DNA from 2 places in the Streptomyces sp. NPDC050564 genome. Region 2 is predicted to be linked to the other one. Evidence: riboswitches for the same ligand, from Rfam matches in the RefSeq annotation. Region 2 holds a riboswitch; the other holds the start of a gene.

Region 1 (15,056 bases), on a different contig from region 2:
TCCAACTGCCCCACCTGCTCGGGGGTCAGATGGTCGAAGACCGCCGACCGCACCGTCTCCACATGCCCCGGCGCCGCCCGTTCCAGGAGGGCCATGCCATCGTCCGTGAGGACCGCGACATGGCCTCGCTTGTCGGTGGGGCAGCCCTCGCGCCGTACCGCGCCGTCGCTCTCCAGTCGCGTCACCGCGTAGGTCAGCCGGCTGCGGGTGATCTTCAATATCTCGGCGAGCTCGGTCATCCGCAGCCGCCGGTCCGGCGCCTCGGACAGCATGGCCAGGACGGAGTAGTAGAGGTGGGGCATGCCCGCTTCCGCCTGGAGCCGGCGGTCGATCGCGTCCTCCAGGAGCGAGGAGGCGGAGACGTACGAGCGCCAGGCGCGCTGTTCGGCGGGGGAGAGCCAGCGGGTCGTCATGTCGCCAGTCTAGGTATTGTTTAAAAGTTGAACCACAGGCCTTGAGTCAACCGTACGAGTCATCCTGAGTCCGTGAACCGTACGAGCCATCGTGAGTCCGTGAACCGTACGGGCCACCGCGAGCCGGAGGGTGCGCCCCCATGCCCCACCCCTACGTCCTGTTGTCCGCCGCCGTCTCCCTCGACGGCTTCCTGGACGACACAGGCCCCGAGCGGCTGCTGCTCTCGGGCCCGGCCGACTTCGACCGGGTCGACGAGGTGCGGGCGTCCAGCGACGCGATCCTGGTCGGCGCGGGCACGATCCGCTCGGACAATCCCCGGCTCCTGGTCAACTCGGCCAGGCGCCGCGCGGCCCGGGTGGCCGCCGGCCGCCCCGAGTACCCGCTGAAGGTGACCGTCAGCGGGTCCGGCGACCTCGACCCGGCGGCCCAGTTCTGGCACACGGGTGGCGAGAAGATCGTCTACACGACGGACAAGGGCGCCGCGAGGGCGACCGACGCCCTGCGCGGACTCGACGACGGGCTCGGCGTCGACATCGTGTCGACCGGTCCCGAGCTCGATTGGCGTGTGCTCCTGGAACACCTTCATGACGTACGAGGTGTGCGGCGCCTCATGGTCGAAGGGGGCGGACGGGTCCACACCCAGCTGATGCGCGAGGAGCTCGCGGACGAACTGCAGCTCGCCGTCGCGCCGCTCTTCGTCGGGGAGCCGGACGCACCGCGGCTGTTCGGTCCCGGGGCGTATCCCCCCGGGCGGATGCGGCTGATGGAGACGCGGGCCGTCGGGGACGTCGTCCTCATCCGGTACGTCCCCACGGCGCCCGGCGTCGGGCGGCTCGCCGCCGCCGCGGACCGGCACTGGCTGACGCTCGCCTGCGAGCTTGCCGCGTTGTGCCCGCCCTCGGAGACCGCGTTCAGCGTGGGCGCGGTGGTGGTGGCCGCCGATGGGACCGAGCTGGCGCGCGGGTACTCCCGTGAGGGCGGCGACTCCGTGGTGCATGCCGAGGAGGCGGCGCTCGCCAAGATCGACCCCGCCGATCCGCGCCTCGGCTCGGCCACGGTCTACAGCAGTCTGGAGCCCTGCGCCCGGCGAGCCTCCCGGCCCGCCCCGTGTGCCCGGCTGATTCTCGACGCGGGGGTACGGCGGGTGGTCACCGCCTGGCGGGAGCCCGACACGTTCGTCGCCGGGGCCGACGGGAACGGACTCCTCGTGGCCGAGGGCGCCGACGTGGTCGTACTCCCGGAGTACGAGGAGCGGGCCAAGGAGCCCAACCGGCACCTTTTGTGAATCCTGCCGACACCTGCCGCTGGGGCCCGCACGGGGGCGCGTTTAAACGTGTGTGCTTCGGGTCCTACGGATGGCGTACACTGGTTTCAACGACGCGGGGTGGAGCAGCTCGGTAGCTCGCTGGGCTCATAACCCAGAGGTCGCAGGTTCAAATCCTGTCCCCGCTACTGAAGGCCAAGGGCCGGAACTCGGATTCACGAGTTCCGGCCCTTGGTGTGTGCCGGTCACCACGGCTCCGCACATCCCCCTCCTCTCCGCATCCCCCGGTCGGTCCACACGGGTCGCCCGCTGCCCCCGCTCCGGGAAACCTGGATGAGTGGGGCAGCAAACAGGCGAGCAGCGGGCCCAGGGCCCGTACGACCGGTCCGGTGGACGGCTGTCCGGCGACCCCATGCCCACCCCCGGCCTCGGGAGCACCCCGCGGCCCGGCCGCGGGGAACCCGGCCGGCACAGGATCTCGAAGGCGCGCGCCTTCGTCCGGGCGCTTCCCGCGCTGCTCATCGTCGTCGGGGCCTTCTACGACTACTTCATGCCGTCCGACTTCACCGCGGCCCCCCTCTTCACGGCCGCGCCGCTGGTGGCCGCGCCCCTCTACTCACTGCGCGGCACGGTGCTCACCGGCCTCGCGGCCATCACCGCGGTGTTCGCGATCCACATCAGGCTCGGCATCGTCCTGGACGTCGACTCCGTCACCGAAGTGGTGACGGTGGCGACGGCCGGCGTCCTGGCCGTCGTCATCAACATTCTCGTCCGCCGCAGCGACGCACGGCTCGCCACGGTCCGGGAGATCGCCGAGTCCGCCCAGCGCGCCGTGCTGCCGGAACCCGACGAGCGGATCGGCGGCCTCGAGATCGCGGCGCGCTACGAGGCCGCGCAGGCGGACGCGTTCATCGGCGGCGACCTGTACGCGGTGCAGGACTCCCCGCACGGCGTACGGCTGGTCGTGGGCGACGTGCGCGGCAAGGGCATGGGCGCGGTGGGCGCCGTCGCCGTCGTCATCGGGGCGTTCCGGGAGGCGGCCGAGCAGGAGGCGACGCTGGAGGCGGTCGCGCAGCGCCTGGAACGGGCGCTGGCGCGCGAGGGCACCCGGCGCGAGGGCCTCGACGCCTTCGAGGGGTTCACCACGGCCGTACTCGCGGAGATCCCGCACGGCGAGGACGTCGTACGGTTCGTCAACCGCGGCCATCCGCCGCCGCTGCTGCTGCATGCGGACGGCACGCTCGTCACACTCGACGCCGAGGATCCCGCGCTGCCGCTCGGCATGGGCGAGTTGGGCACCTGGCCCGACCGGGCGATGCAGGCCAAGTTCCCGCAGGGCGCGACGCTGCTCCTCCATACCGATGGCCTGTCCGAAGCCCGCGACCGGCGCGGGGGCTTCTACGATCCCGCCGCGCGCCTCGCGGGACGCGTCTTCCCCGGGCCGGACGCCCTGCTGGCCGCCCTCGCCGAGGAGGTCCGCCGGCACACGGGGGACGGCACGACGGACGACATGGCGTTGCTGGCCGTGCGGCGTTCTTGGGAGTCGCCTCCGCGGCTTCCCGACGAGTCGTCCGTACGGCGTTCTTGATCGTTGTCACGAGGGGTGATCGGACGGTGTCCCTCCGCATAACAACTGACGCACCGTCAACTGAATCGATGTTTATGGAGCGTGGTCAACTCGCCCGATTTAGGCCGGTGGTGACCCCAAAGTCCTGGCCAAAAGCGTTAACGATCAGTCCGAACAGCTTGGAATCCGGTACCCGGGTCTATTAACGTTCGATAACGCAGCGCGGTCGTCCCAGCCGTCACAAGAGGCGGCTCCGTGCGCACGCGCCGAATTCCGCAAGGGAACCGGGGAACCACCAACTTGGGGTGAATCGAGCGTCTTTCACGGTGGAGAAACCGTGGTGGACGCGCGTAGGAGACCTTCCTGCTCCGAACCCGTCAGCTAACCCGGTAGGCGAGAAGGAAGGAAAGGAGCACGCCCACGTGGCGTCCAACCGGCCTGCCCAGCAAACCTCGTTCGCGCCCGACGACACACAGCCCTTCGGCTACGCGTACGGCAACGACGAGGGTCCCTGGGAGGAGTGGAATCCCACTGAGGATTCCGTCCGTCCCGTCCGCGGCCGGCACCGCGTCAGCAAGCAGCGCGGCGGAGGACTCGCCCGCAGCTCCACGGTTCTCGGCGTAGGCGTCATCGCCGCCGTCGGCGCGGGCGGCATGGCCACCGCGGCGCCCGGCAAGTCGCCGGTGTCGATCTCGCTGCCCGACCTGTCGTCGGTCACCGAGTCCGCCAAGGCTCTGATATCCGACGGCGGCTCCAGCACGCCGAAGGGCTCCACCACCCCGCTCACCAGCGCCGGTCTGACCGGCGCCGACTCCGCGCAGGGCACCACCGACGCGGGCGAGGCACTGCGCGCCCGCATCATGCAGCAGGCCGAGTCGCAGCAGGACCAGGTCGACAGTGCGGCCAAGGACGCCGCCGAGACCGCCGCCGCGAAGCAGGCCGTCGCGCTCGCCGCCAAGCAGCAGGACGACGCCGAGGCCAAGGCCGCCGCCGCGAAGAAGCAGGCGGACGAGGCGGCCAAGAAGGCTGCCGAGGCCAAGCGTCTCGCCGAGCTCGCCAAGAGCTACTCGCTGCCCACCTCCTCGTACACGCTGACCGGCCGCTTCGGCGACGCCGGCTCCATGTGGTCCTCCGGTTACCACACCGGTCTCGACTTCGCCGCGCCCACCGGCACGCTGATCAAGGCGATCCACAGCGGCACCGTCACGGAGGCGGGCTGGGCCGGCGCCTACGGCTACCGCACGGTCCTCACCCTCGACGACGGTACGGAGCTGTGGTTCTGCCACCAGTCGTCGATCAGCGTCAACGTGGGCCAGAAGGTCGCCACGGGTGACGTGATCGGGCGCGTGGGCGCGACGGGCAACGTCACCGGGCCGCACCTGCACCTGGAGGTCCACCCCGACGGCGGCGACGCGATCGACCCGATGGCGTGGCTGCTCGGCAAGGGCCTCACCCCCTGACACGTACGTTCTCCTGATCCCCGGTGGTCCTGACGACAACCCCCCGACGTCAGGGCTGCCGGTCAGGCGTGTGCGCAGTCGTGCGGGGCGTGCGGGTAATCGGGCGGGTAATCGCGTGTGGAATACACCCATCCGGTACGGGTGTTGAAGTTGAGCATGACTTCTCTGCGCAAGCTTGGTTCCTCCGACCTCGAGGTCTTCCCGCTCTCCCTCGGCGGCAACGTGTTCGGCTGGACCGCCGACGAGGCCCAGTCCTTCGCCGTGCTCGACGCGTACGCGGCCGCCGGCGGCAACTTCCTCGACACGGCCGACTCGTACTCGGCGTGGATCGAGGGCAACAAGGGCGGCGAGTCCGAGACCATCATCGGCAAGTGGCTCAAGGCGCGCGGCAACCGTTCGGATGTCGTGGTCGCCACCAAAGTCAGCCAGCACCCCGAGTATCCGGGGCTGTCCGGCGCCAACATCAAGGCCGCGGCCGACGCGTCCCTGCGCCGCCTGGGCACCGACTGCATCGACCTCTACTACACGCACTTCGACAAGCCCGAGGTGCCGGTCGAGGAGATCATCGGCGCGCTCGACGAGCTGGTGAAGGCGGGCAAGGTGCGTCACATCGCCGCGTCCAACATCTCGCCCGAGCGGCTCCGGGAGTCCCTGGAGTTCTCCGACCGCGAGGGGCTCGCGCGGTACGTCGCCCTCCAGCCGCACTACAACCTCGTCTCGCGCGATACGTACGAGGGCGCGCTGCGCGACATCGCGTCCCGCTCCGGTCTGGCGGCCGTCCCGTACTTCGCCCTCGCCTCCGGATTCCTCACCGGCAAGTACCGGCCGGGAGCGACGGTGGACTCGGCGCGGGCGCAGGGCGCGGCCAAGCACCTCGAGACGGAGCGCGGGCTTCGCGTGCTCGCCGCCCTCGACGAGGTCGCCCAGGCCCATGACGCCGAGGTCGCCACGGTCGCCCTCGCATGGCTGGCCGCCCAGCCGACGGTCGCGGCGCCGATTGCTTCGGCGCGGACGCCCGAGCAGCTGCCGGCGCTGCTCGGGGTGGCGGACCTGGTCCTGACGGACGGGGAGCTGAGCAAGCTGACGGAGGCGTCGGCGTAAGCGGTTGTTTCTACGCCCCCTCCGCCCCTGCCCATTCCCGTACCAGCCTTTCGGCTGCGGGGAACTGCACGATCTTTTGAGCGGGGGTCTGGGGGCGGCAGCCCCCAGGGACGGGACGGGCAGGGGCGGGACGGGCAGGGGCGGAGGGGGCGAAAGAACTACGTGCGGTACGGGTTGTACGCGGGATATGGGGTGGCCGCGGCTCCGTAGGGGCTGTACGTGTACGCGTAGCCGTGCGCGGGCCATGGTGGGGGTACCGGGACCACCGGGGCCGTGGCCCGGGCCGCGTAGGACAGGGCCGGGCGGGCCACCTCCCGGCGGCGCCACAGCTCGTCGAGCAACTCCCGCTCCCGCACGACGAAGTCGGCACCCGCGCGCCCCCGGCGCCCCCGGTGCCGCAGAAACGCCAGCGAGGTCGCGTACGCCTCATACTCCGCGACCGAGCGAGCCGCGGCCTTCCCGAAGTGGTGTCCGGCCCACTCGCGGGCGAGCCGCCGCGCCCGCATCGAACCGAGCACATACGGCTCGGGCGCGGTCAGCCACCCGGCGACGGCGTACGCGGGCAGTTCCGTGCGCACGGTGCGCAGCTCACGCTGCCGCGTCCAGACGGCCAGCCAGGTCAGCAGGCCGAACACGGGCACCATGAACGCGGCGTACACCGCGAAGAACCCGTACTCCCCGAAGCTCGACGAGCTGTTCCAGGCGGAGTGCATGCCCATGGCGAGCAGCAGTCCGGTGAGGGGGAGCAGGACGCGGCGCAGATGCTGGCGTTCGGCGGACAGGGCCGCGATGCCGAAGCCGATGCCGGTCAGCACGGTGAACAGCGGGTGCGCGAAGGGCGACATCACCACGCGGACGAAGAAGGTCGCGGCGGTGACGGACGCGAGCCCGCTCTCGCCGCTGAGCTGGTCGGTGCCGAAGGCGGTGCCGAGGTAGAGGATGTTCTCGGTGAACGCGAAGCCGGTGGCGGTGACCCCGGCTATCACCACCCCGTCGACGATCCCGGTGAAGTCCCGTCTGCGGAAGAGGAAGACCAGCAGCACGGCCGCCGCCTTCGCGGACTCCTCGACGATGGGCGCTATGACGGTCGCGCCGAGGGTGTCGGCGCTGGAGGGATCGGCGGTCGCGGTCGCTATCCATCTGGTCGCGAAGCTGTTGGCGACGATCGCTATCAGCGCGGCCGCGCAGGCGCCCCAGGCGAAGGAGAAGAGCAGGTTCCGCCAGGGCCCGGGCTCGACCCGGTCCAGCCACCGGAAGGCGGCCATGAGGAGCGGCACGGGGAACACGGCGAGGCCGAGGCCGACCAGAAAGCCCTCGGTGCCGGTCTGTTCGCGGACGAGGGCCAGGATCACGAGCCCGCTGATCGCGAGCAACGCGATCAGCGCGCCGTACCGCACCCACTTCCGCTGCCACCAGTGTGCGTGCCGCAGCGCACCGCCGGCGGGACCGCTGGGGTGCGTCGGGTACGGGGGAAAGGTGGCCACGGCATCGACCCTAACGAGGGAGGGGCGCAGCCCGCGACGGTGCCTGGTGCCGCCCAGGGGGCTCCCGAGAGACGTCCGAGAGACTCCCGCGGGGCTTCAGCGGGCTTCAGCCGTCGACGGATTGCTGGTCCGGCTGCTGGTCCGGGTGGTCTACGAGGTGCTGTACGCGCCGGAACAGGAGGTCGTTCACCACATGACCCTTGTCCAGTCCCTGGCCCTCGAAACGGGTCAGCGGCCGGAAGTCCGGACGTGGCGCGTAACCGCCGTCGGGCTGGGTGTTCTCGAAGTCCGGGTGTGCGCTCAGCACTTCGAGCATCTGTTCGGCGTACGGCTCCCAGTCGGTCGCGCAGTGCACCAGGGCGCCCGGCTTGAGGCGGGTCGCGACGAGGCTGAGGAACTCCGGCTGGATCAGCCGCCGCTTGTGGTGCCGCTTCTTGGGCCACGGGTCCGGGAAGTACACGCGCAGGCCGCTCAGGGACTCCGGCTGGAGCATCTCCCTGAGCAGGATGATCGCGTCGCCGTTGCCGACCCGGATGTTGGACAGACCGTTCCGGTCCGCGAGATTGAGCAGATTGCCCTGTCCCGGGGTGTGCACATCCACGGCGAGGATTCCGGTCTCCGGGTCCTCGGCCGCCATGTGCGCGGTGGCCTCGCCCATCCCGAACCCGATCTCGAGCACGACGGGCAGGTCGCCCCCGAACAGCTCCGCCAGGTCGATCGTCCGCTGCCCGTCGATGTCCAGCCCCCACTTGGGCCACAGCCGCTGCAGCGCGTCCGCCTGCCCGGCGGTCACGCGACTGCGCCGCGGCTGAAAACTCCGGATTCGACGCTCGAAGTGCGACCCGGCGGGGTCGGCCTTCGGTCCGTCGGGGAACCGGGGCTCCCCCTTGGCGCGGGCATGACCCAGCGAGCCGCCGGTGGGTGGGACGGGACGCGGCTCTTCGGGCGAGGTGAAGGAGGACTCAGACACAGTGGGGTCGATTTTACGGCGGTTGGTCGCGACGGGGGGCTGCGCCCCGGAAGGGGGGCGCGGGGAACTGCGCGACAAGCCCCCACCGTCCGCAGCCAAGGGACAACCGGTGGGGGCTGGGGGCGTAGCCCCCAGGTGCGGGACGGGTAGGGGCGGAGGGGGCGAAAAAACTCTCACGCCCCCGCCAGCGCACCCAGCGCCCTCCGGGCAACCTCTCTGCCGATCGGCAGAGAGGCCGTCGCGGCAGGCGACGGCGCGTTCAGCACGTGCACGGTCCGGGGACCCTCCCGGATCAGGAAGTCGTCCACCAGCGTCCCGTCGCGCAGGACGGCCTGCGCACGGACCCCCGCCGCCGCGGGGACCAGATCGTCCGGCGTCACCGCGGGCAACAGCCGGCGCACGGCGTCCGTGAACGCCGGCTTCGACAGCGACCGCCGCAGCTCCCCCGCCCCGTACCGCCAGTGCCGTCGAGCGATCCGCCAGGCCCCTGGCCACGCCAGGGTCGCCCCCAGCTCACGAGGGCGTACGACACCCCAGCCGTACCCCTCCCGGGCGAGCGCGGGCACCGCGTTCGGCCCGATGTGGACATCTCCGTCGATCCCCCGGGTGAGGTGAACCCCGAGGAAGGGGAAAGCGGGGTCCGGCACGGGATAGACCAGCCCGTGCACCAGCTCGGGCCGCGCCAGCGAGTAGTACTCGCCCCGGAAGGGGACGATCCGCATTCCCGGGTCGTCCCCCACGAGCCGCGCGACCTCGTCGCAGTGCAGCCCCGCGCAATTGACCAGCACGCGCCCGCGGACCACCGACCCGTCGGTGGTGAGCACGGCGGCGCCGCGCCCGGGCCGCCGGTCGACGCGGACGACATCCGCCCCGTACCGGATGTCGGCACCGGAGGACTCCGCGAGCTGCCGGGCCACCGCGACGAAGTCGCAGATCCCGGTCGTGCCGACATGGATGGCGGCCAGCCCGCGCACTTGTGGCTCGTACTCCGCCATCTGGGCGGGGCCCAGCTCTCGCACCGGGATGCCGTTCTCCCGGCCGCGCTGGACCAGTCCGTGCAGCCGGGGCAGCTCCGCCTTGTCGGTGGCGACGATCAGCTTGCCGGTGACGGCGTGCGCGATGCCGTACTCCGCGCAGAACTTGACCATCTCGGCGGCGCCCCGCACCGCGTACCGCGCCTTGAGGGAGCCCGGGCGGTAGTAGATCCCGCTGTGGATCACCCCGCTGTTGCGCCCCGTCTGGTGCCGGGCGGGCCCCTGCTCCTTCTCCAGCACCGTCACCCGCGTGCCCGGTGCCGCGCGCGTGATCGCATACGCCGTCGACAGGCCGACGATTCCGCCGCCGATCACCAGCACATCGCAGTCGTACCCGAGCTCCCGCACCTGCACCACCTCCCGACTTCGATAGTGCACTGCGCCACTGACAACGCGCTCAAACCCGGGGGAGGCCCCTGCACCCCGAAGGGGCGCGGGGCCGTCACATCATGCGGCTGCGCCGCGCGGGCGCGAGCAGCACACACAACCTGCGGCCCCGAGACCGCAGCGCCAGGCAGACGCGTCGGATCCTGCCCCGAACGGAGCACCTACGCGGGAGCCATCAACAGCGGCCGTGCGCGCTCCCGCAGTTCGACCACGCGCGGTTCGTCGCCGTACGGCTCCAGCCGGTGCAGGAGATCCTTCACGTACTCGGTGGTGCGGGCGGAGGAGATGCGTCCGGCGACCTCCACCGCCCGTACGCCCTGCTCGCACGCCGCGTCGAGGTTGCCCGACTCCAGCTCGGCGACCGCCGACACCACCAGGCGCAGCCCGTGCGAGCGTACGAACTCCTCCGTCGGCTTCGACAGCGCCTGCTCGGTGAAGCGGCGCACCTGGCGCGGTGCCTTCAGGTCGCGGTAGCACTCGGCCGCGTCGGCGGCGAAGCGGTCGTACGAGTAGAAACCGAGCCAGGACGGGTCGTGGTCGCCGTCGCGGGCCCGCTCCAGCCAGCCCTCGGCGGCCCGCAGGGCGGTGCCGGCCGCCTGGGCGTCACCGGCGCGCGCGTGCGCGCGTGCCTCGACCAGGCGGAAGAAGCTCATGGTGCGGGCTGTCGCCAGTCCCCGGTTGCGCTCCAGGGCGGCCTGGGCGAGGTCGACGCCCTCGTCGCCGAAGCCGCGGTAGGTCGCCTGGAGGGACATGGAGGCGAGTACGTAGCCCCCCAGAGGCACGTCGGCGGCCGCCCGGGCCAGGCGCAGCGCCTGGATGTAGTAGCGCTGGGCCGCCTCCTGCTGGCCGGTGTCGAAGGCCATCCACCCGGCGAGGCGGGTGAGCTCGGCGCTGGCTCCGAAGAGGGCTCTGCCCACCTCGTCCGAGTAGGAGCCGAGCAGCAGCGGTGCCGCCTCCACCCTTAAGCACTCGGGCACCATGGACGAACGCCAGTCGCCGCCCCCGTACTTGGAGTCCCAGCGCCTGGCGTCCTCGGCTGCCTCGCGGAGCTTCTGCACGTCGCTGTGGCCGACTTTCAGCGGTGCTCCGGAGCCCTCACCGGGGCTCACCTCGCGCGCCACCGAGCTGTCGGCCGGGGTTATCAGCCACCGTGACGCGGGAGTTGCGTATGCGCTTACTGCGAACGAGCCCGCCAGCGACTGCCAGATGCCGCCGCCGGTCCGGCGCCCGGCGAGGTCGAGGCGGTACAGCTCGGTCGCCGACCGCACCGCCTGTCCGACGTCACGGGGGAAGGCGAGGCCCACTTCGGGTGCGGGATCCGCGTCGGCCAGGCCGATCTCGTGGAGCGGCACCGGGCGGCCGAGCTTCTGGCCGATCGCGGCCGCGATGAGGTGCGGCGCCGCACCTTGGGGCACCATTCCCTTCGACACCCAGCGCGCCACCGACGTCTTGTCGTAGCGAAGAGTCAACCCGCGTTGAGCGCCAAGGTCGTTGACGCGTCGCGCGAGTCCTGCGTTGCTGATTCCCGCGAGGGCGAGAACGGCGCCGAGTTTTTCGTTCGGCCCGCGTTGCTCCCTGGACATGCGCCACCCCTCGACACAGACGGCTGCCGCGCTGGCATAACCACGCGGCATTCGTAAACCCAGCGTAGTTCGCCCCATCCCAAGCGTTAAGGGGCGTACTTCCGGATGGCGGGATTGTGGTCCGTACGACAGTACGGACGGTTGCGGCGTGCTCCCGCTGTGTGGCCGTGCGCCCGTCCGTGCGCTCTTCTCCGGCCATCGGGGGAGCGCTTCCATGGATCGTGCGTGGGTCGGCCCGCTGTACTGGATCCAGTGGGCTGGGGGACACCGCCGCCTACATCCCCGCGGGCGGCGGACCGGTCCGGGAGGCGAACTCCGCCTCCCGGACTGTGCGTTGCGGAGCGGTGCGCAAGGCCTGTACGGAGCGTGTGCGCGCCTGTGCATCCGCAGCCGATTTGGCCGAAAATCGACGGTGGCCATCGAGGGCGATTAGGGCTCCTACCACGTCAGTTGAGGGCGCGCAGGGGGTTTTGGGGGAGCGTACCGGGGGCGCATTCGCGTCGGCCCTGGGCTGGTCGAGTGCCGGTCGAGGAAGCGCTCGGCACCGCTCCGAAGGTCGGCGGGCGGGGCGCTCGACACCACTTCGGGAGTCGGCTCTCCGTCGGTGGCGGGTGGGGAGACGGCGGGCACGCGTCGGCTTCGGATCGGCACGGGCGCCCACTTGGGGGCGCACTTCAGGGAGTGCAAGCCGCCGCAGGGGCCCTCTCACGCGCTTCCTTCGTGGCAGCATGGTGCCCAGTTCGTACGGTGCACTGGTTGTCCACAGCCTGTGGAGGCGGCGATGCGATGGTTGGTGGGGTGGAGCAGTACCGCCGCCAGAGCGCCTGAGATCGGCTCGGCGGGCGCCACCGGCAGCGACGGTGAGACCGTTCACCCGGTGGGTTCCCAACTCCTGTGGGGCGACCCCGATCCGCTCTGGGCCGTCGGCGACTGGCGTCCCGACGAGGTGCGCGTGGTGAAGGCCGACGCGCAGAACCGGATCGCCGTACTCGGCACCTGCGGAGCCTCCGACGAAGAGCTGCGGGTCGGGCTGTTCGCCGCGCGCGGAGGGGCACTTCGGCATCTGACCAACTGGTCCGGCAGCTACACGGCGGTCGTCCAGGTGGGCCGGAGGGTGACCGTCTGCGGTGATCTCGCGGGCGCACGACCCGTGTTCTACACCCCCTGGGCGGGTGGTACGGCCTACGCGACCGCCGCGCTGCCCCTCGCCGACCTCATCGAGGCGAACCTCGACTTCGGGCATCTCGCGGCGCTGCTCGCCGCCCCCGACGTACCGGCCGCGGTGCACGACTCGACCCCTTACGACGGTGTGCGGCGCATCCCGCCGGGGCACGCGCTGATCCTGCGTGCCGGGGCGCGCGAGATCGCCGGGTACGAACCGGTCGCCTCGCTCGCGGTCGCGGCGCCCTCGGCCGACCCGACGAGCGCCGTGGACGCCGTGCGTGACGCCCTCGTGGAGGCCGTACGCGCGCGTCTCGCCGCCCCGCGCCATGTGCCAGGCACGGATGTGGACCCCGGGCCCGTGCCCGGAATGGGGCCCGCCGAGCGGCGCGCCGCGCGCGGGATGCCGGTGCCGGGGATCGGCGCCGACCTCTCGGGCGGGCCCGCCTCCGGGACATTGGCGCTGCTCGCGGCCGGGCTTCCGGGGGCGCCCGGGACCGTCCTCGGGCACGGCACGGGCGCCGGTGAGCGTCTTCTCGCGGTCACCTTCAACGACCTCGCCGTCAGCGGGCGGGAGGCCGAGCTGGAGCGGGCCGGGACGCTGGCCGCGAATCCCCGGCTGCACCACGTGGTCGTCACCGGGGGCGAAGAGGTGCTGCCTTACGCCGACTTGGAGGGCCCGCTGACGGACGAGCCGGGCCCCTCGCTGGTCACGGCCGCCCGGCATCGCGTGCGGCTCTCCTCGGGGAGCGCGGACCACTTCACGGGGTACGGCGCCCGGCAGGTCCTGGACGCCCACCCGGCGCGGCTCGCCGACCTGTTGATGGACCGCAAGCGGCGACATCTGGTGAAGCCCGTCGCTGCGCTGGCCAAGGCCGACGGGTCGGTGCTGGTCCCCGCGCGCGTGTACGGCGCCGCGCGGAAGCTGGCCCGTACGCCGTACCGCACCGGTGTCGACGAGCTCGCCGACCGGCTGCTGCACCGGCGGTTCGAGGAGCCGGGGGGTGCTGTGGGGGCGTCGCTCGCCGCGCTCACCTGGGCCAGACCCGGGCCCGCGGCGCGATGGCTGACCGGGGAGGCGCTGGCTGAAGTATCGGTTCGCCTGCAGGGCGCGACGGGGCGGCCCGGGGTCGGTCCCGGGCAGCGGCCGGGTGACTTCCGCGCGCGTGCGGCGCTTGCGCGTCACGCGGCGGATCTGCGGGTCCTGGAGCAGGCCGCCGAGATCCGCTTCCAGCGGCTGCACGCGCCGTTCCTCGACAACCAGGTGGTACGTGCGTGCCGTGACCTGCCGGAGGCGCTGCGGGTGCAGCCCGGGGCGCGGTCGGCGATTCTGCGGACGGTGCTGGAGGGGGCGGGGGTGGCTGATCTCCCCGCTGGGTGGGGCGCGCCTTCCCACGCGTCCTCGGCTGCGGCCGCGCGTACGGGGTTGCGGGTGGCCGCGGATCCCTTGATCGCGTTGTTCGACACGCCGTTGCTCGCCCAGGCGGGCCTGGTCGAGGCCCGCGTGGTCCGCAAGGCGTTGCGCGGGGCCGCGGAGGGCGAGCCGCTGCCCCTGGACGGGCTGGCCGACCTGATCTCCCTGGAGCTGTGGCTTCGGCGGCTGCTGGCCCGGCGGGGGACCTGCTGGACGGGAACCCCTGCCCGACAGCGGGCCGTGCCTGCGGGGATCGTGCCGCAGGGGCGGGCGTTGGGGGCGGGGGCCGGGGCGGTTCGGCGGGGGTAGCTGGGGGTGGGGCGCCGCGTGCGCCGTTTCGTCGGTGGGTGGTGCGGGCGGGGTGGCGCGGTGGGTGGCTCTGTCTCCGCTGGTGGGTGGGGCGGGTTTGTGCCGGTGGGTGGCTCTGTCTCCGCTGGTGGGTGGGGCGGGTTTGTGCCGGTGGGTGGCTCTGTCTCCGCTGGTGGGTAGGTCGGGTTGGCGCCGGTGGGTGGTTCCGCCTCCGGCCGGTGGGTGGGGCGGGGCCGTGCCGGTACATCCGCCCCGTCGCCGGTGGCAGATCGGTTGGCTTTCAGGGCTCGGCCTGTTGGCAACCACGTGAGCGACGGGGCATGTGATGTACCGGCACGGCCCCTTCCGTGCGTCGGCGACTGCGGGTGCAATGCACTGGCCCTGCCTGCACCGTTCACCGCGGCTGAGGCCTCACCTGTCGACGGGCCCCATCTGCCCACCTTGCGGGTGCTTTTCAGCGTGGCCGGTACCTCAACCTGTCCGGCGGGAGGGCGAGGCGACGAGCCCCGTCCACGCACCTGGCCACGCCTCTCCCTCCCGGCCGACGATGTCGGCGGCGCTGGCCCGGCAGGCGGCGGAGAACGCCGACGGGGCGGCGTACGCCGACGCGGTGTCGGAGTACGCCGCCCTGGAGTGGGACGAGCTGTCGGCGCGGCCCGTGAGTTGCGGGCCCTTACTTCGGGTCGCGGTTGAACAGCGACTTGGACCAGACGTAGCCGAGCACGGCCAGCCCCACACACCAGACCACGGCCAGCCATCCGTTGTGGCCGATCTCGGTGCCGAGCAGCAGCCCGCGCAGGGTCTCGATGGCGGGCGTGAAGGGCTGGTACTCGGCGATCGGCTGGAACCAGCCCGGCATCGCGTCGACCGGCACGAAGGCGCTGGAGAGGAGCGGCAGGACCATCAGC
Region 2 (15,056 bases):
GCGCGCGCGGCCGCGACGGCATGGTCCGGCGTGGGCGCGGGCAGGGCACGACGTACATCGATGCCGTACCGCCCGAGCAGTCCGCAGGTCTCCTCCGTGCCGAGCGTCAGCCCCTCGCCCCGCGCGAGCAGCCCGTCGATCTGCTCGGCGGCCCCCTTCTCGTCGATGTCCTCGTACTCGGGCACCTTGCCCGGCTCGGCGGCGTCACGCCGCCACTGGGCGTACTTCACGGCCTGTGCGAGCGCACGGACGGCACGCTCGGCGGCGGGGTAGGCCGGGATGAGGCGGGAGGCCGTGAGGGGATCTTCGGGGACGGGCGGCCGGGTGGCCTCCGCGAGAGGCGGTTGTGCCGCTCCCGCGACGGCCGGGCGTGCCGCTCCCGCGGTCGGCAACCGTTCTGCAGGGCGATCGGGGCCCCGCCGCTCGTGCGCGGCCGAGAAGGGCGGACGGGCACCGCGGGGTGCCGTCGAACCGATCTGTGGTGCAGTACTGGCCGCGGCAGACAACGCCTCGGCGAGCCCACCGAGCTCGACGTGCACCACCAGCACCGGTTTCGCCGGAACCGAAGCCGCCGCCGAGCGAAGGGCCTCGGCCAAGGCCGCGTCTTGAGCCGACGTCTCCCCGACCGCCGGTATGGCGGTCACGACGACGGCATCGCACTTGTCGTCGGTCAAGGCCCGCACAAGCGCCCCGTGAAAGTCCTCCGCCGAGGCCCCCGTGGTCAGATCCAACGGAGGAAGCGGCCGAAGCCCTTCGGCCAGACACGCGTCGTAGGTGAGCAGCCCGAGCGACTCCGAGTTCCCGAGGATCGCCACCCGGGGCCCGGCAGGAAGCGGCTGGCGTGCCAGCAGAAGCCCCGCGTCGACGAGCTCGGTGATCGTGTCGACCCGGATCACCCCCGCCTGCCGCAGCAGCGCGGACACCGTGGCGTGCGGCAACCGCGTGGCCCGTACGGCATGCCCCTGGGGAGCCGCTCCGCCGTGCCGCGCCCCCTGGACCACGACCAGCGGCTTCGCCGCCGCTGTCCGGCGTGCGAGGCGCGTGAACTTGCGTGGGTTGCCAATGGATTCGAGGTACATCAGGGCGACGTCGGTGTCCGGGTCGTCGTACCAGTACTGGAGTACGTCGTTGCCGGACACGTCCGCCCGGTTCCCGGAGGAGACGAAGGTCGACACGCCGGTCACGCCGGTGACACCGCCGCCGCGCCGGTGCAGCCGGGACAGCAGGGCGATCCCGATCGCGCCGGACTGGGCGAACAGGCCTATCCGCCCGGGGCGCGGCATCTCCGGGGCGAGCGAGGCGTTGAGGCGGACCTCGGGGGACGTGTTGATGACCCCGAAGGCGTTGGGGCCGATGATGCGCATGCCGTACGTACGCGCCTGGCGCACGAGTTCGCTCTGGCGTTCGCGTCCTTCGGGGCCGCTCTCGGCATACCCGGCGGACACCACCACGAGCCCCTGCACCCCGTGCTCACCGCACTCGGCGACGACCTCGGGGACGAGCGGCGCGGGCACCGCGACGACGGCGAGGTCGACGGGCTCGTCGATGTCGCGGACGCAGCGGTGCGCGGGGACTCCGTCGAGCTCCTTCTCGTGGAGCGCCTTGTTCACCGCGTACAGACGGCCGGTGAATCCGGCGTCGCGGAGGTTGGTGAGGACGCTGCGGCCGACACCGCCGGGTGTGCGGCCCGCGCCGATGACGACGACCGAGCCGGGTGCGAGCAGCCGCCGCACGGACCGGGCCTCGGCGCGCTGCTCCCGCGCGCGCTGCACGGCGAGCGACCGGTCGGTGGGTTCGAGGTCGAACTCCAGGCGTACGACGCCGTCCTCGAAGTGCCGCTTCTGCTGGTAGCCGGCATCCGTGAACACCTTGATCATCTTGGTGTTGGCGGGCAGCACCTCGGCGGCGAAGCGACGGATGCCGCGCTCGCGGGCCACGGCCGCGATGTGTTCCAGGAGGGCGGAGGCGACACCGCGGCCCTGGTGCGCGTCCTGCACGAGGAAGGCGACCTCGGCCTCGTCCGCGGGTGCGGAGGCGGGCAGGCCGTCGGCATTAATGCGGTCATAGCGTACGGTGGCGATGAACTCGCCGCCCACCGTGGCCGCGAGACCCACCCTGTCCACAAAGTCGTGGTGCGTGAAGCGGTGGACATCCTTGGCGGACAGTCGTGGGTACGGCGCGAAGAAGCGGTAGTACTTCGACTCGGCCGAGACCTGCTCGTAGAAGCTGACCAGGCGGTCGGCGTCATCAATGGTGATGGGCCTGATGCGTGCGGTACCACCGTCACGCAGCACCACGTCCGCCTCCCAGTGAGCGGGGTACTCGTGCCGGTCCGACGAGGTCTGCATGGGCCCCAGAGTACGGCTCGCGTCCGACAACGGCGCGAGGCAGTCTGTGGGGAACGGAAGTCGGATCGAGGCCGCGATCCGACAACACTCCGGACGGGACGAAGGACCGCTCCGGAGACGCTTCACGATATGGGACACTGGTCTAGACAACCCTGAAAACCTGAAGGGCAGCATCACATGGCTGAGCGCCGCGTCAACGTCGGCTGGGCCGAGGGCCTTCACGCCCGCCCCGCTTCCATCTTCGTCCGGGCCGCGACGGCCTCCGGTATCCCCGTGACGATCGCCAAGGCCGACGGCAACCCCGTCAACGCGGCCTCCATGCTCGCCGTCCTCGGCCTGGGCGCCCAGGGCGGCGAGGAGATCGTTCTCGCCTCCGACGCCGAGGGTGCGGACGCCGCCCTCGACCGTCTGGCGAAGCTGGTCGCCGAGGGTCTCGAGGAGCTCCCCGAGACCGTCTGAGCATTTCGGACACCATGCGGCTGAGCCGCGTCGCCCCTTCCCGGGCGGCGCGGCTCAGCCGTTTTCCGTAGGCCGCCCAGGAATTCCGCGCATGTCACCGCGCGCCCCGCGTCACGCCCACGGAAATAACACGCACCGGAATTCCCGGCACGCGAAAAGAGGGACAGCAAAAATAGGCCGCTGCCGAATATCCCTCTTTGTATACGGCGCCCGTGTTAATGCCGCGGGCCCGTCATGTTTACGGGAGGTTGCGAAGTCCTCACACGGTCCGGACGATCTCCACCGGCGGGAAAACGGAGCCGGTGTGCGGCCGCGGCGCGCTCGGTGTGCAGGGCCGTGATCGCCCGGGCCCGCTCGCTGTCGCCGCGCGCCACGGCGTCCACGATGCCGCCGTGTTCCGCCCAGGACTCCGCGGGGTCGGGCGACGCCTCCACCGCGTACATCCACGCGATCTTGTGCCGCAGCTGGGCGAGCGTGGAAGTGAGCGCGGGGCTTCCGGAGGCCTGCGCGAGGGTCTCGTGGAACCAGCCGCCCAGCGAGCGCAGATCCTCGCTGTGGCCCCTTCTGGCCCGCTCCTGGCCCAGCCTGACCAGGCCTCGGAGCACCTTGAGGTGGGCCTCGGTACGGCGCTGCGCGGCCCGCGCGGCCCCCAGCGGCTCAAGGAGCATGCGCATCTCCAGCAGATCGGAGGCCTCCTGCTCGGTGGGCTCCGCGACGCACGCGCCCGCGTGCCGACGGGTGACGACGAAGCCCTCGGCCTCCAGCGTCCGCAGGGCCTCGCGTACGGGGACGCGCGAGACGCCGTACCGGCGCGCGAGCAGTTCCTCGGTGAGCCGGCCGCCTCGCTCGTAGACACCCGCGACGATGTCGTCACGGATCGCCGTGCATACCGAGTGCGCCGGAATACGCATGACCGGACCTCCGCTTTAATCCCCGCGAAACGCCATCGATTGACGCTTGTTCAGTGACTCTATTGCAGGGAGCCGGAATTTCCGATGGCAGGCCGGAATCCATAGATATTTTTTGGACACGCGGCCGCGTGAAACGACGATGCCCCGGCTCGGCGAGCCGGGGCAACGGAACTGATGAAGCGCTCGTCAGACGTTCACACCGTGCGAGCGAAGGTACGCGACCGGATCGATGTCCGAGCCGTACTCCGCGGTCGTACGGGCCTCGAAGTGAAGGTGCGGCCCAGTCGTGTTGCCGGTGGACCCGGAGAGGCCTATCTGCTGGCCCGGGGTGACCGTCCGGCCCACCGAGACGCCGATGGACGAGAGGTGCCCGTACATCGTGTACGTGCCGTCGTGCATCTTGATGACGATCTGGTTGCCGTACGCGCCGCCCCAGCCGGCCGTGACGACCGTGCCGGAGCCGACGGCGTGCACCGAGGTGCCGGACGCGGCGTGGAAGTCGACGCCCGTGTGGCTGCCGGAGGACCAGAGGCTGCCGCCCGCCTTGTAGCCGGTGGAGATGTACGAGCCGGTGATCGGCAGGACGAAGGTGTTGAGACGCTTGCGCTCGGCTGCGCGGGCGGCGCGCTCCTTGGCCTCGCGCGCCTCCTTGGCCCTCGCCGCGGCCTGCTTGCGGGCGGCCTCCTCGGCCTTCTTCTGCGCGGCGGCCTCGTCGGCGGCTCGCTGCTGGGCGACGGCCTGCTCGTCGATCTTCTCGGCCAGGGTGTCGCCGATGGTGATGATCGGGGTCAGCCCGGTCTGCTCGGCGGAGGTGTCCGCGGCGAGTGCCGGGGCAGCCAGGGTTCCGATGACGCCGGTGGTGGTGAGCGCCGCGACGCCGACGGCGTTCGTGGTCGTGCGCTTCACGCGGCTCGGGCGACGGTGCTTCCCTGTGCCACAGGTGAACGCCATGTAGGGGCTGATCCTTTCCTTCCTTCTCGCCTACCGGGTTAGCTGACGGGTTCGGAGCAGGAAGGTCTCCTACGGACTCCCTCCGGGGAGGGCGTCCGATTCACCCCAGGGACTGCGTGCGGGTCCCCGGCTCCCCTGGCTCGCGCCGTACGGGGACTCGGCGATGACTGTCCGGTGCCGCGGGCGCGGCGCACTGCCTGACGAACAGCCGGATCGACGCTAAGCGGGGCATCTTTCAATCAACAAACGGATCACGGCTTTTGTAGCGCATGCCACAGGGCAGACAGGCAACCTCCCTATCAATACGGACACCTTGTGGACGAAGTCCGGAAAGAGACCCGAAGTTCGGGCAAAAGGAGACCCAGGTGACTCTTCAGTCACCTGGGTCCTCAGGAAGTCGCGCTGCTCTACTCGGCCCGGACGACGGTCACTTCACCGATTCCGAGCGCCTTGACGGGCTCCTCGATCTGCGCGGCGTCACCCACCAGGACGGTCACCAGACGATCCATCGGGAAGGCGTTCACGGCGGCCACGGTGGCCTCCACGGTGCCCGTCGCGGCGAGCTGCTGATAGAGCGTCGCCTGGTAGTCGTCCGGCAGGTACTGCTCGACCTGGTCGGCGAGCGTGCTCGCGACGGCCGCCGCGGTCTCGAACTTGAGGGGCGCCACACCCACCAGGTTCTGCACGGCGATGTCGCGCTCGGCGTCCGTCAGGCCCTCGGCGGCGAGGGTACGCAGCACCTTCCACAGGTCGTCGAGCGCCGGACCGGTGTTCGGCGTGTCCACCGAGCCGCTGATGGCGAGCATCGCGACGCCCGTGCCGTCCGGAGCGGAGCGCAGCACCTGGCCGAACGCCCGCACACCGTAGGTGTAGCCCTTTTCCTCGCGCAGGACGCGGTCCAGGCGTGAGGTGAGGGTGCCGCCGAGGCAGTACGTACCGAGCACCTGGGCGGGCCAGACGCGGTCGTGCCGGTCGGCGCCGACGCGGCCGATGAGCAGCTGCGTCTGGACGGCGCCGGGGCGGTCCACGATGATCACGCGGCCGGTGTCGTCGGCGCTCACCGGCGGCACGGGGCGTGGCTCGGCGGACGAGCCGGTCCAGGAGCCGAGCGTGTCGGCGAGCAACTTGTCGAGGTCGACATCGGTCAGGTCACCGACGATGACGGCGGTGGCCGTCGCGGGGCGTACGTGCTTCTCGTAGAAGGCGCGGACGGTCGCCGAGTCGATCTTCTGGACGGTCTCCTCGGTGCCCTGGCGCGGACGCGACATGCGCGAGGTCGCCGGGAACAGCTCCTTGGAGAGCTCCTTGGCGGCGCGGCGGGCCGGGTTGGCTGTCTCGTGCGGGATCTCGTCCAGTCGGTTGCGGACCAGTCGCTCGACCTCGCTGTCCGCGAACGCCGGTGCCCTCAGGGCGTCGGCGAGCAGACCGAGCGCCTTGGGCAGACGCGAGACGGGCACTTCGAGCGACAGGCGCACGCCAGGGTGGTCGGCGTGCGAGTCGAGGGTGGCACCGCAGCGCTCCAGCTCGGCGGCGAACTCCTCGGCGGAGTGCTTGTCGGTGCCCTCGGAGAAGGCACGCGCCATGATCGTGGCGATGCCGTCGAGGCCCGCCGGTTCGGCCTCCAGCGGCGCGGCGAGGATCACCTCGACGGCGACGACCTGCTGGCCGGGGCGGTGGCAGCGCAGGAGCGTCAGGCCGTTGTCGAGCGTGCCACGCTCGGGCGAGGGGAAGGCCCACGGCTTGGCCTCACCGGCCTGGGGCTGCGGGTGGAAGTCCATGCTGGCCAGCTCGGTCACTTCGCCGTCTCCTCGTCGGTGTCGTCAGCGGCGTCGGTGTCTTCGGGGGCGATCGGCTCGTAGACGAGCACCGCGCGGTTGTCGGGGCGCAGGCGGGCCTTGGCGACCTCCTGGACCTCCTCGGCGGTGACGGCGAGGACACGCTGCACGGCGGTCAGGGCGAGCTGCGGATCGCCGAACAGGACGGCGAACCTGCACAGTTCGTCGGCGCGGCCCGCGACCGTGCCCAGCCGGTCCAGCCACTCGCGCTCCAGCTGGGCCTGCGCGCGCTCCATCTCCTCGGCGGTGGGGCCCTCCTCGGCGAACCTGGCGAGCTCCTCGTCCACGGCGGCCTCGATCACCGGGACCTCGACATCGCCGGACGTCTTCACGTCGAGCCACCCCAGGGAGGGCGCTCCGGCGAGCCGCAGCAGGCCGAACCCGGCCGCGACGGCAGTGCGGTCGCGGCGCACCAGCCGGTTGTAGAGCCGGGAGGATTCGCCACCGCCGAGGACGGTGAGCGCCAGGTCGGCCGCGTCGCACGCACGCGTGCCGTCCTCCGGGAGCCGGTAAGCGGCCATCAGGGCGCGCGCCGGGACCTCTTCCTCGACGACCTCGCGCAGCTGCTCGCCGATGACCTCGGGCAGCGAGCCGTCGCGCGGGGCGGGCTTGCCGTCGTGCCCGGGAATGGAACCGAAGTACTTCTCGATCCAGGCGAGCGTCTGCTGCGGATCGATGTCACCGACGACCGACAGGACCGCGTTGTTGGGCGCGTAGTACGTGCGGAAGAACGCGCGCGCGTCCTCCAGCGTGGCGGCGTCCAGGTCCGCCATCGACCCGATCGGCGTGTGGTGGTACGGGTGGCCCTCGGGGTACGCCAGCGCGGTCAGCTTCTCGAACGCGGTGCCGTAGGGCACGTTGTCGTACCGCTGCCGGCGCTCGTTCTTGACGACGTCCCGCTGATTCTCCATGGACTCGTCGTCGAGCGCCGCGAGCAGCGAGCCCATGCGGTCGGCCTCCAGCCAGAGCGCGAGCTCCAGCTGGTGGGCGGGCATGGTCTCGAAGTAGTTGGTGCGCTCGAAGCTCGTGGTGCCGTTGAGCGAGCCGCCGGCGCCCTGAACGAGCTCGAAGTGCCCGTTGCCGTGGACCTGCTTGGAGCCCTGGAACATCAAGTGCTCGAAGAGGTGAGCAAGGCCGGTACGGTCCTTGACCTCGTGGCGCGAGCCGACGTCGTACCAGAGGCACACCGCCGCGACCGGGGTCAGGTGATCCTCGGAGAGCACCACGCGCAGGCCGTTGGCCAGGCGGTGCTCGGTCGCTGTCAGGCCGCCGGAGCCTGCCTCAGCTGTGGCCGTGTGACCCATGGGCATGTACGTCCCTTCGATCGCGGAAAACTGCGTATTTCCTGTCGGTCCTGCCACTGTATGCAAGCGCGCCGACAGCTGGCGAAGTTCCCGCACCTCGTACGCCGAGAGCGAGACTCCCGTACGTCACAGCCGTGTCCCAGGAGGCCCTCCGAGACCCGCTACGGACGGGTCGCGGTCCGCGTTGTCAGTGGGGCGGTCCACAATGGTCCGCGTCAGATCCCGTTCATGCCCCGGCAGAGACTGTGAAGGAGCCGCAGCAGCGATGGCCCGCCGCAGCACGAAGACCCCGCCGCCCGACGACTCGTACGAGGAGAAGATCCTCGATATCGACGTCGTGGACGAGATGCAGGGCTCCTTCCTCGAGTACGCGTACTCGGTCATCTACTCGCGAGCCCTGCCGGACGCACGCGACGGCCTCAAGCCCGTGCACCGCCGCATCGTGTACCAGATGAACGAGATGGGCCTGCGCCCCGATCGCGGCTATGTGAAGTGCGCCCGCGTCGTCGGTGAGGTCATGGGTAAGCTCCACCCGCACGGAGACGCGTCGATCTACGACGCGCTGGTGCGCCTGGCCCAGCCCTTCTCGATGCGCCTGCCGCTGGTCGACGGGCACGGGAACTTCGGTTCGCTCGGAAACGACGACCCGCCGGCCGCCATGCGTTACACCGAGTGCCGGATGGCCGACGCGACGTCACTGATGACCGAGTCGATCGACGAGAACACGGTCGGCTTCACGCCGAACTACGACGGCCAGGAGCAGGAGCCGGACGTCCTTCCGGCGGCGTACCCGAACCTGCTGGTCAACGGCTCGTCCGGCATCGCGGTCGGCATGGCCACCAACATGCCGCCGCACAACCTCGGCGAGGTCATCGCCGCCGCCCGCCACCTCATCAGGTACCCGGGGGCCGACCTCGAGACGCTGATGAAGTACATCCCGGGCCCCGACCTGCCCACCGGCGGTCGGATCGTCGGACTCTCCGGGATCAGGGACGCGTACGAGTCGGGCCGCGGCACCTTCAAGATCCGCGCCACGGTGTCGGTGGAGAACGTGACCGCGCGCCGCAAGGGCCTCGTCGTCACCGAACTGCCCTTCACCGTCGGCCCGGAGAAGGTGATCGCGAAGATCAAGGACCTGGTCGGCAACAAGAAGCTGCAGGGCATCGCCGACGTGAAGGACCTCACGGACCGCGCGCACGGCCTGCGCCTGGTCATCGAGATCAAGAACGGCTTCGTGCCGGAAGCGGTCCTGGAGCAGCTCTACAAGTTGACGCCGATGGAGGAGTCCTTCGGCATCAACAACGTGGCGCTGGTGGACGGCCAGCCGCTCACCCTGGGGCTCAAGGAGCTCCTGGAGGTCTATCTCGACCACCGCTTCGATGTCGTGCGCCGCCGCAGCGAGTTCCGCCGCGGCAAGAAGCGCGACCGGCTGCACCTGGTCGAGGGCCTGCTCGTCGCCCTCCTGGACATCGACGAGGTCATCCGCCTCATCCGCTCCAGCGACAACTCGGCGCAGGCCAAGGAGCGCCTGATCGAGCACTTCTCACTGAGCGAGATCCAGACGCAGTACATCCTCGACACGCCGCTGCGCCGCCTGACCAAGTTCGACCGCATCGAGCTGGAGTCGGAGCGCGACCGGCTCAACGGCGAGATCGACGAGCTGACCGGCATCCTGGAGTCGGACGCGGAGCTGCGCAAGCTGGTCTCCGGCGAACTGGCCGCGGTGGCCAAGAAGTTCGGCACCGACCGGCGCACGGTGCTCCTGGAGTCTGCGGGCACCCCCGCCGCGACGGTCCCGCTCCAAGTGGCGGACGCCCCCTGCCGGGTGCTGCTGTCCTCGACGGGTCTCCTCGCCCGTACGGCCAACGGCGACCCCTTCGGCGAAGCCGAGGACGCCAAGCGCACCAAGCACGACGTGATCGTCTCCGCGGTGCCCGCGACGGCCCGTGGCGAGGTCGGTGCGGTCATCTCGTCGGGCCGCCTGCTCCGGCTGAACGTGATCGACCTCCCGCAGCTGCCGGAGACGGCGGCGGCACCCAACCTCTCCGGCGGCGCGCCGATTTCGGAGTTCCTGTCCTCCCTGGAGCCGGATGAGACGGTGGTCTGCCTGACGACGCTCGACGAGTCGTCGCCGGGTCTGGCCCTCGGTACGGAGCAGGGTGTCGTCAAGCGCGTGGTGCCCGACTACCCGTCGAACAAGGAGGAGTTGGAGGTCATCACCCTCAAGGACGGCGACCGGATCGTCGGCGCGGTCGAACTGCGCACCGGCGAGGAGGATCTGGTTTTCATCACGGACGACGCTCAGCTGCTGCGCTACCAGGCCTCCCAGGTGCGCCCGCAGGGCCGTGCGGCGGGCGGCATGGCGGGCATCAAGCTCGCCGACGGCGCGAAGGTGATCTCCTTCACGGCGGTCGACCCGGCGGTGGACGCGGTGGTGTTCACGGTCGCGGGCTCGCGCGGCACGCTGGACGACTCCGTCCAGACCACGGCCAAGCTGACCCCGTTCGACCAGTACCCCCGCAAGGGCCGCGCCACGGGTGGCGTGCGCTGCCAGCGGTTCCTGAAGGGCGAGGACTGCCTGTCGCTGGCCTGGGCCGGCGCGACACCGGCCCGGGCCGCGCAGAAGAACGGCACGCCCGCCGAGCTGCCGGAGATGGACCCGCGCCGCGACGGCTCGGGCGTGTCGCTGGCGAAGACGGTCTCGGTGGTGGCGGGCCCGGTGTAGCTCAACCGGCCGCTTCGAGGCCTTCGGGCTCCTCGTCCACGTGGCTGTACTGCCCTGCGTGGCCGTCCTGCACGTAACGGAGAACGCCCCACATGCTGTGCTCGTCGGCGTGTGGGGCGTCCTCTTTGCAGGCCTCCAGCTCCTTGGTCAGAGCCGCCGTGTCGATGCCGGAGCCGATGAGGACGAGCTGGGTGAGACGCGCCTCGGCACGGCCCCAGGGCTCCGGATAGAAGCGCAGGAACCGCCCGACGACATGCACGGCGTACCGGTTGGCGCTGTCCTGGACGCCGAAATCGACGTAACCCTTGATGCGGTAGAGACCCTCGGGCCTGCTGTCGAGGAAGTCCATCAACTTCCTGGGGTCGAACGGCACTTCGGAGCTGAAGGAGAGGGATTCGTACACAGAGTGCAGGTGGTCGTGGTGACTCCGGCGATCGCTCTCGTCGTGCCGGTGGAGGTCGTCGAAGGACAACTGCCCGATGCGCTCCTCGCTCGGCCTGCAGTCGAACAGGAACTCGGGGTCGATACGGCCGTAGTCCGCGGGAACGACGGCGGCGCGGTCGACAAGATCCCTGACGACGCCGAGTACCCGCTCACCGTCCGGCGCCCGGTCGATCTTGTTGACGACGACGAGATCGGCGAGCGCGAGATGCCGGTCGACCTCGGGGTGCTTCTCGCGCGTACCGTCGAACTCGACGGCGTCGACGACTTCCACAAGCCCGCCGTACACGATCCGCGGATGCTCACTGGCGAGCACCATCCGCACGAGTTCCTGCGGCTCGGCGAGCCCGCTCGCCTCGATGACGATGACGTCGATACGGGTCGAGGGATGAGCAAGCCGCCCCAGATACTCATCGAGCTCACTGGCGTCGACGGCGCAGCACAGGCAGCCGTTCCCCAGGGAGACCGTGGAATCCCCCAGCGCTCCCGCCACCGCCATGGCGTCGATCTCGATGGCGCCGAAGTCGTTGACGATGGCCCCGATCCGGCTGCCGCCGCTGCGGTGCAGCAGATGATTCAGCAAGGTGGTCTTGCCTGCGCCCAGGAATCCGGCGATGACGACGACCGGGATCTGCTGGGCCGCGCTCTGCTCGATCAAGAGCTGGTCCGTCGGGATCGGCTGCGGACTGGGCTGGCTCAACGCGCGACCTCTTTCACACCGGTGCGTGCGCCGGTTCACGGACCGGCTCCCGTACGAGAGCGGCTCACGCACCGGCACTCCTGCGAGGAATCAATGCCGACCCAGGATACGAGCGGGAGGAATCGCCGCGAAGTGAACGATTGTTAGCGGCGCTCGCGGGGCACACGTTGGACATGGCGCCGGGATACGCGACCCGCACTTCCCTCCGTGCGCCTCCTCTCCGCCTCCCTGCCGATCAGAGCCGCTCGGCAAAACTGGGAGACGGCAAGCGCGCCGCCCACCGCTCGCCGGTCCGCTCCCCGTCGCCCACAACCGACGACCGGCGGACGGTCGCCTGATTCGGGGGTTGACATGGCCACACAGAACTTTGGGGTACGGGGGTTGAGTTCTGCCGCGACGGCGGGGCTCACGTTCGCGGTCGGGGTCCTCGTGATCCTGGCCGCTCAACAGCGTCGGTTCGAAGCACTGCGCCTGCGGGTCGCACAGGTGGAGCGGAACAACGATCGGGACGCGAGGCTCGCGGAGCAACAACGCCTGCAGGCCTACCTGCTCGACAAGGCTCTGGACGATCCGGACCTCGCCGAGGTCCTGAGCACCATCGACGAGGTCGATCCGACCAAGCGGCGCCAGTACCTCTTCGCCAACGCGATGTACACCAACGCCCTCCTCGCCTACCGGGTCGGCGTCGTCAACTGGGAAGAGCTGCACGGGCATCTTCGGGTGATCTGCCAGAGCGCGGTCTTTCGCGACTACTGGGACGCGACGCGCCATCATCGCGCGAGCCTCAAGAGCACTTCGGAGGAGGCCCGAGTAGGTCAGATGGTGGACGCGCTCATCCACGATCTGGATGAGTCAGACACCGAGCAATGGTGGGTCGTGGGGGAACCACCCGAGGAGTAACGCCGGACTTCCCACAACAGAAACAATCAAAGGTTTACCCTGACCCCGCCCGTATCGGGCTAACCTGGCCCCCGGCCTTCGCCTGCCCAGCAGCGTGAGGACCGGGGTCCTTCACGTCTAGAGGCGAGGACCAGAACCTTGAAGATCGTGCGCCGCATCGGTGCGTCCCCCCGCGAACGCGGCAGTCTGTCCGGCGAGACCTGCCCCGACATCTTCGAGCTCAGTGACGGCAACTTCGCCGTCATCGGGACGGAAGCCACAGCGACGCTCGACGGTGAGCTTCCCGCCGACGCCGCGAGAGCGGACTACGAGCGGATCGTCATCGTCAGCCGGGAAACGCTTGTGCGCGCGAAAGCCGATATCCCCGACGCCTGAAGAGGCCGCACGGCCACGCATGGACACGCTCGTCACCTGTTGAGGTCCACCCGGTCACCCCGTTGAGGCTCACCTCCAGAGGACGCGTCCACGCAGCCCGCGCCCTTCCCCTCCCGATCCTTCCCCTCCCGCGCACGTGCACCATCCCCGCCGCGCAGGGACAGACCGAGCAGCCCGGCGCCCACCCGCCCAGTGGCGCTCGACGAGAGCTTGGCGAGGTCCGGCACTGATCGGTGCCGGACCTCACGCATGTCTCACGCCGCCTCGGGCACCGCTACCGGTGCCACGGGCCCCACGTACCGAGCCACCGGTCGAATGATCTTCGAGTCCTCCGCCTGTTCCAGGATGTTGGCGCTCCAGCCGACGACGCGGGCTGCGGCGAAGGTGGGGGTGAACATCTCGCGGGGCAGGCCGCACAGTTCCATGACCACGCCGGCGTAGAACTCCACGTTCGTGTGCAGCTCACGGCCGGGCTTGAGTTCGGCCAGAATCGCCTCCACCTGGCGCTCGACCTCGACGGCGAAGTCGACCAGTGGGCCGCCGAACTGTTGCGCGATGCCGCGGAGCATGCGCGAACGGGGGTCTTCCGTGCGGTAGATGGGGTGACCGAAGCCCATGATGCGATCGCCGGCGAGGACACGTTCGCGGATCCACTGGGCGATGCCGTCGGGAGTGCCGATCGCGTCCAGGGTGTCGAGCGCACGACTGGGGGCGCCGCCGTGGAGAGGCCCCGAGAGGGCACCGACCGCGCCCACGAGGCACGCCGCCACATCCGCGCCCGTCGACGTGATCACCCGCGCCGTGAACGTTGATGCATTGAATCCGTGATCAATGGTCGATATCAAGTACTGCTCGACCGCCCGGACCCGCGCGGCATCCGGCTCCGAACCCGTCAACATGTACAGATAGTTGGCCGCGTACGCGAGGTCGTCACGGGGCTCCACCGGCTCCAGCCCCTGCCCGAGCCGGTACAGCGCGGTGAGCAACGTCGGTACGGCCGCGGACGCCGCCAGGGTGTCTGCTCGACGCCGGTCGGCGTCAATGTCGTACACCGGCCGGAACCCCAACGAGGCGCCGAGCAGCGAGAGCGCGGTGCGCAGTCCGGCGAGCGGTCCCGACAGCCCCGTCGCCGCAGCGATCGCGGGCAATGCGGTCCGCACCTCGTCCGGAAGCCCGCGCAGCGCCGCGGTCTGCGCGGTGAAGGCGGCGCGCTGAGCCGCGTCGGGCAGTTCGCCGTGGACCAGCAGATGCCAGACGTCCTCGAAGCCGCGGGTCTGCGCGAGTTCGACGGCCGAGTACTGGCGGTAGTGGTAGAAGCCCTCCAGCCCCCTGACGTCACCCAGTTCGGTGTCGGTGACGACGACGCCCGCGAGTCCTCGCGGTACATCGACAGGAGTGGACGGGGCGCGGTTGATCGGCATGTTTCCTCCCTGGACTTGATTCGACTGTCCATGCTTGACTCAATGCCTGTCAATGTTGATTGAATCAATAAGCCGATACATGGATACGGTGACGCCATGAGGGATCGAGAAGCGGCAGCGCCAGGGCGCCAGGGCCGACGGCTCAGCACCAAGGAGACCGCCGAGCTGCTCGGCGTGAAGGCCGAGACCGTGTACGCGTATGTGAGCCGCGGTCAGCTCAGCAGCCGTCGTGAACCCGGAGGGCGTGGGAGCACGTTCGACGCCAAGGAGGTGGAGGCTCTCGCGCGGCGCAACAGACGGCAGACCGGCGGGAGTTCGAATACCGGCGGTGAACTGTCGGTCCGTACCGGCATCACCCTGATCGACAAGGACCGGTACTACTTCCGCGGCGTCGACGCGACCGAGCTTGCCGCGCGGTACTCCTACGAAGAGATCACCGAATGGCTGTGGACCGGAGAACTGCGCCCCGGCATCAGATTCACCGCCCCGGAGGCGTCCGTCGCCGTCGCCCGCCGCGCAGTCGACGCGCTGCCCGAGCACAGCGGCCCCACGGACCGGCTGCGCGTCGCCACGATCGCCGCGGCGACCGCCGACCCGCTGCGCTTCGATCTCTCCGAGGACGCCGTCCTCGGCACCGGACGCACCCTCATCCCCACGCTCGTCGCCGCGCTGCCGCCCATGAGGCA

Evidence for each region. A riboswitch is a leader RNA that binds a small molecule or an ion and turns the genes downstream of it on or off. The one in region 2 is predicted to bind cyclic di-AMP.
Region 1: linked by a shared signal. The riboswitch ahead of ACIBK0_RS22590 (M23 family metallopeptidase) and the one ahead of ACIBK0_RS25460 (M23 family metallopeptidase) in region 2 are both predicted to bind cyclic di-AMP.

Annotation. Positions count from the first base shown of each region.
Region 1 covers NZ_JBITGS010000014.1:17,150-32,205, reverse strand. Annotated here, with positions in the region: gene ACIBK0_RS22610 (MarR family winged helix-turn-helix transcriptional regulator) at 1-413, opposite strand, end outside; gene ACIBK0_RS22605 (dihydrofolate reductase family protein) at 554-1,699, shown strand; tRNA gene ACIBK0_RS22600 (tRNA-Met) at 1,793-1,866, shown strand; gene ACIBK0_RS22595 (PP2C family protein-serine/threonine phosphatase) at 2,091-3,266, shown strand; cyclic di-AMP (ydaO/yuaA leader) riboswitch at 3,500-3,656, shown strand; gene ACIBK0_RS22590 (M23 family metallopeptidase) at 3,668-4,705, shown strand; gene ACIBK0_RS22585 (aldo/keto reductase) at 4,862-5,806, shown strand; gene ACIBK0_RS22580 (PrsW family intramembrane metalloprotease) at 5,965-7,290, opposite strand; gene trmB (tRNA (guanosine(46)-N7)-methyltransferase TrmB) at 7,397-8,197, opposite strand; gene lhgO (L-2-hydroxyglutarate oxidase) at 8,434-9,642, opposite strand; gene ACIBK0_RS22565 (MFS transporter) at 9,843-11,264, opposite strand; gene ACIBK0_RS22560 (asparagine synthase-related protein) at 12,046-14,148, shown strand; gene ACIBK0_RS22555 (ABC transporter permease) at 14,822-15,056, opposite strand, start outside.
Region 2 covers NZ_JBITGS010000016.1:118,877-133,932, reverse strand. Annotated here, with positions in the region: gene ACIBK0_RS25475 (GNAT family N-acetyltransferase) at 1-2,348, opposite strand, end outside; gene ACIBK0_RS25470 (HPr family phosphocarrier protein) at 2,526-2,807, shown strand; gene ACIBK0_RS25465 (GntR family transcriptional regulator) at 3,023-3,718, opposite strand; gene ACIBK0_RS25460 (M23 family metallopeptidase) at 3,905-4,669, opposite strand; cyclic di-AMP (ydaO/yuaA leader) riboswitch at 4,683-4,842, opposite strand; gene ACIBK0_RS25455 (M16 family metallopeptidase) at 5,077-6,465, opposite strand; gene ACIBK0_RS25450 (M16 family metallopeptidase) at 6,462-7,808, opposite strand; gene ACIBK0_RS25445 (DNA topoisomerase (ATP-hydrolyzing) subunit A) at 8,074-10,533, shown strand; gene ACIBK0_RS25440 (CobW family GTP-binding protein) at 10,535-11,674, opposite strand; gene ACIBK0_RS25435 (DUF6082 family protein) at 12,056-12,574, shown strand; gene ACIBK0_RS25430 (hypothetical protein) at 12,713-12,949, shown strand; gene ACIBK0_RS25425 (citrate synthase) at 13,204-14,370, opposite strand; gene ACIBK0_RS25420 (citrate synthase) at 14,467-15,056, shown strand, end outside.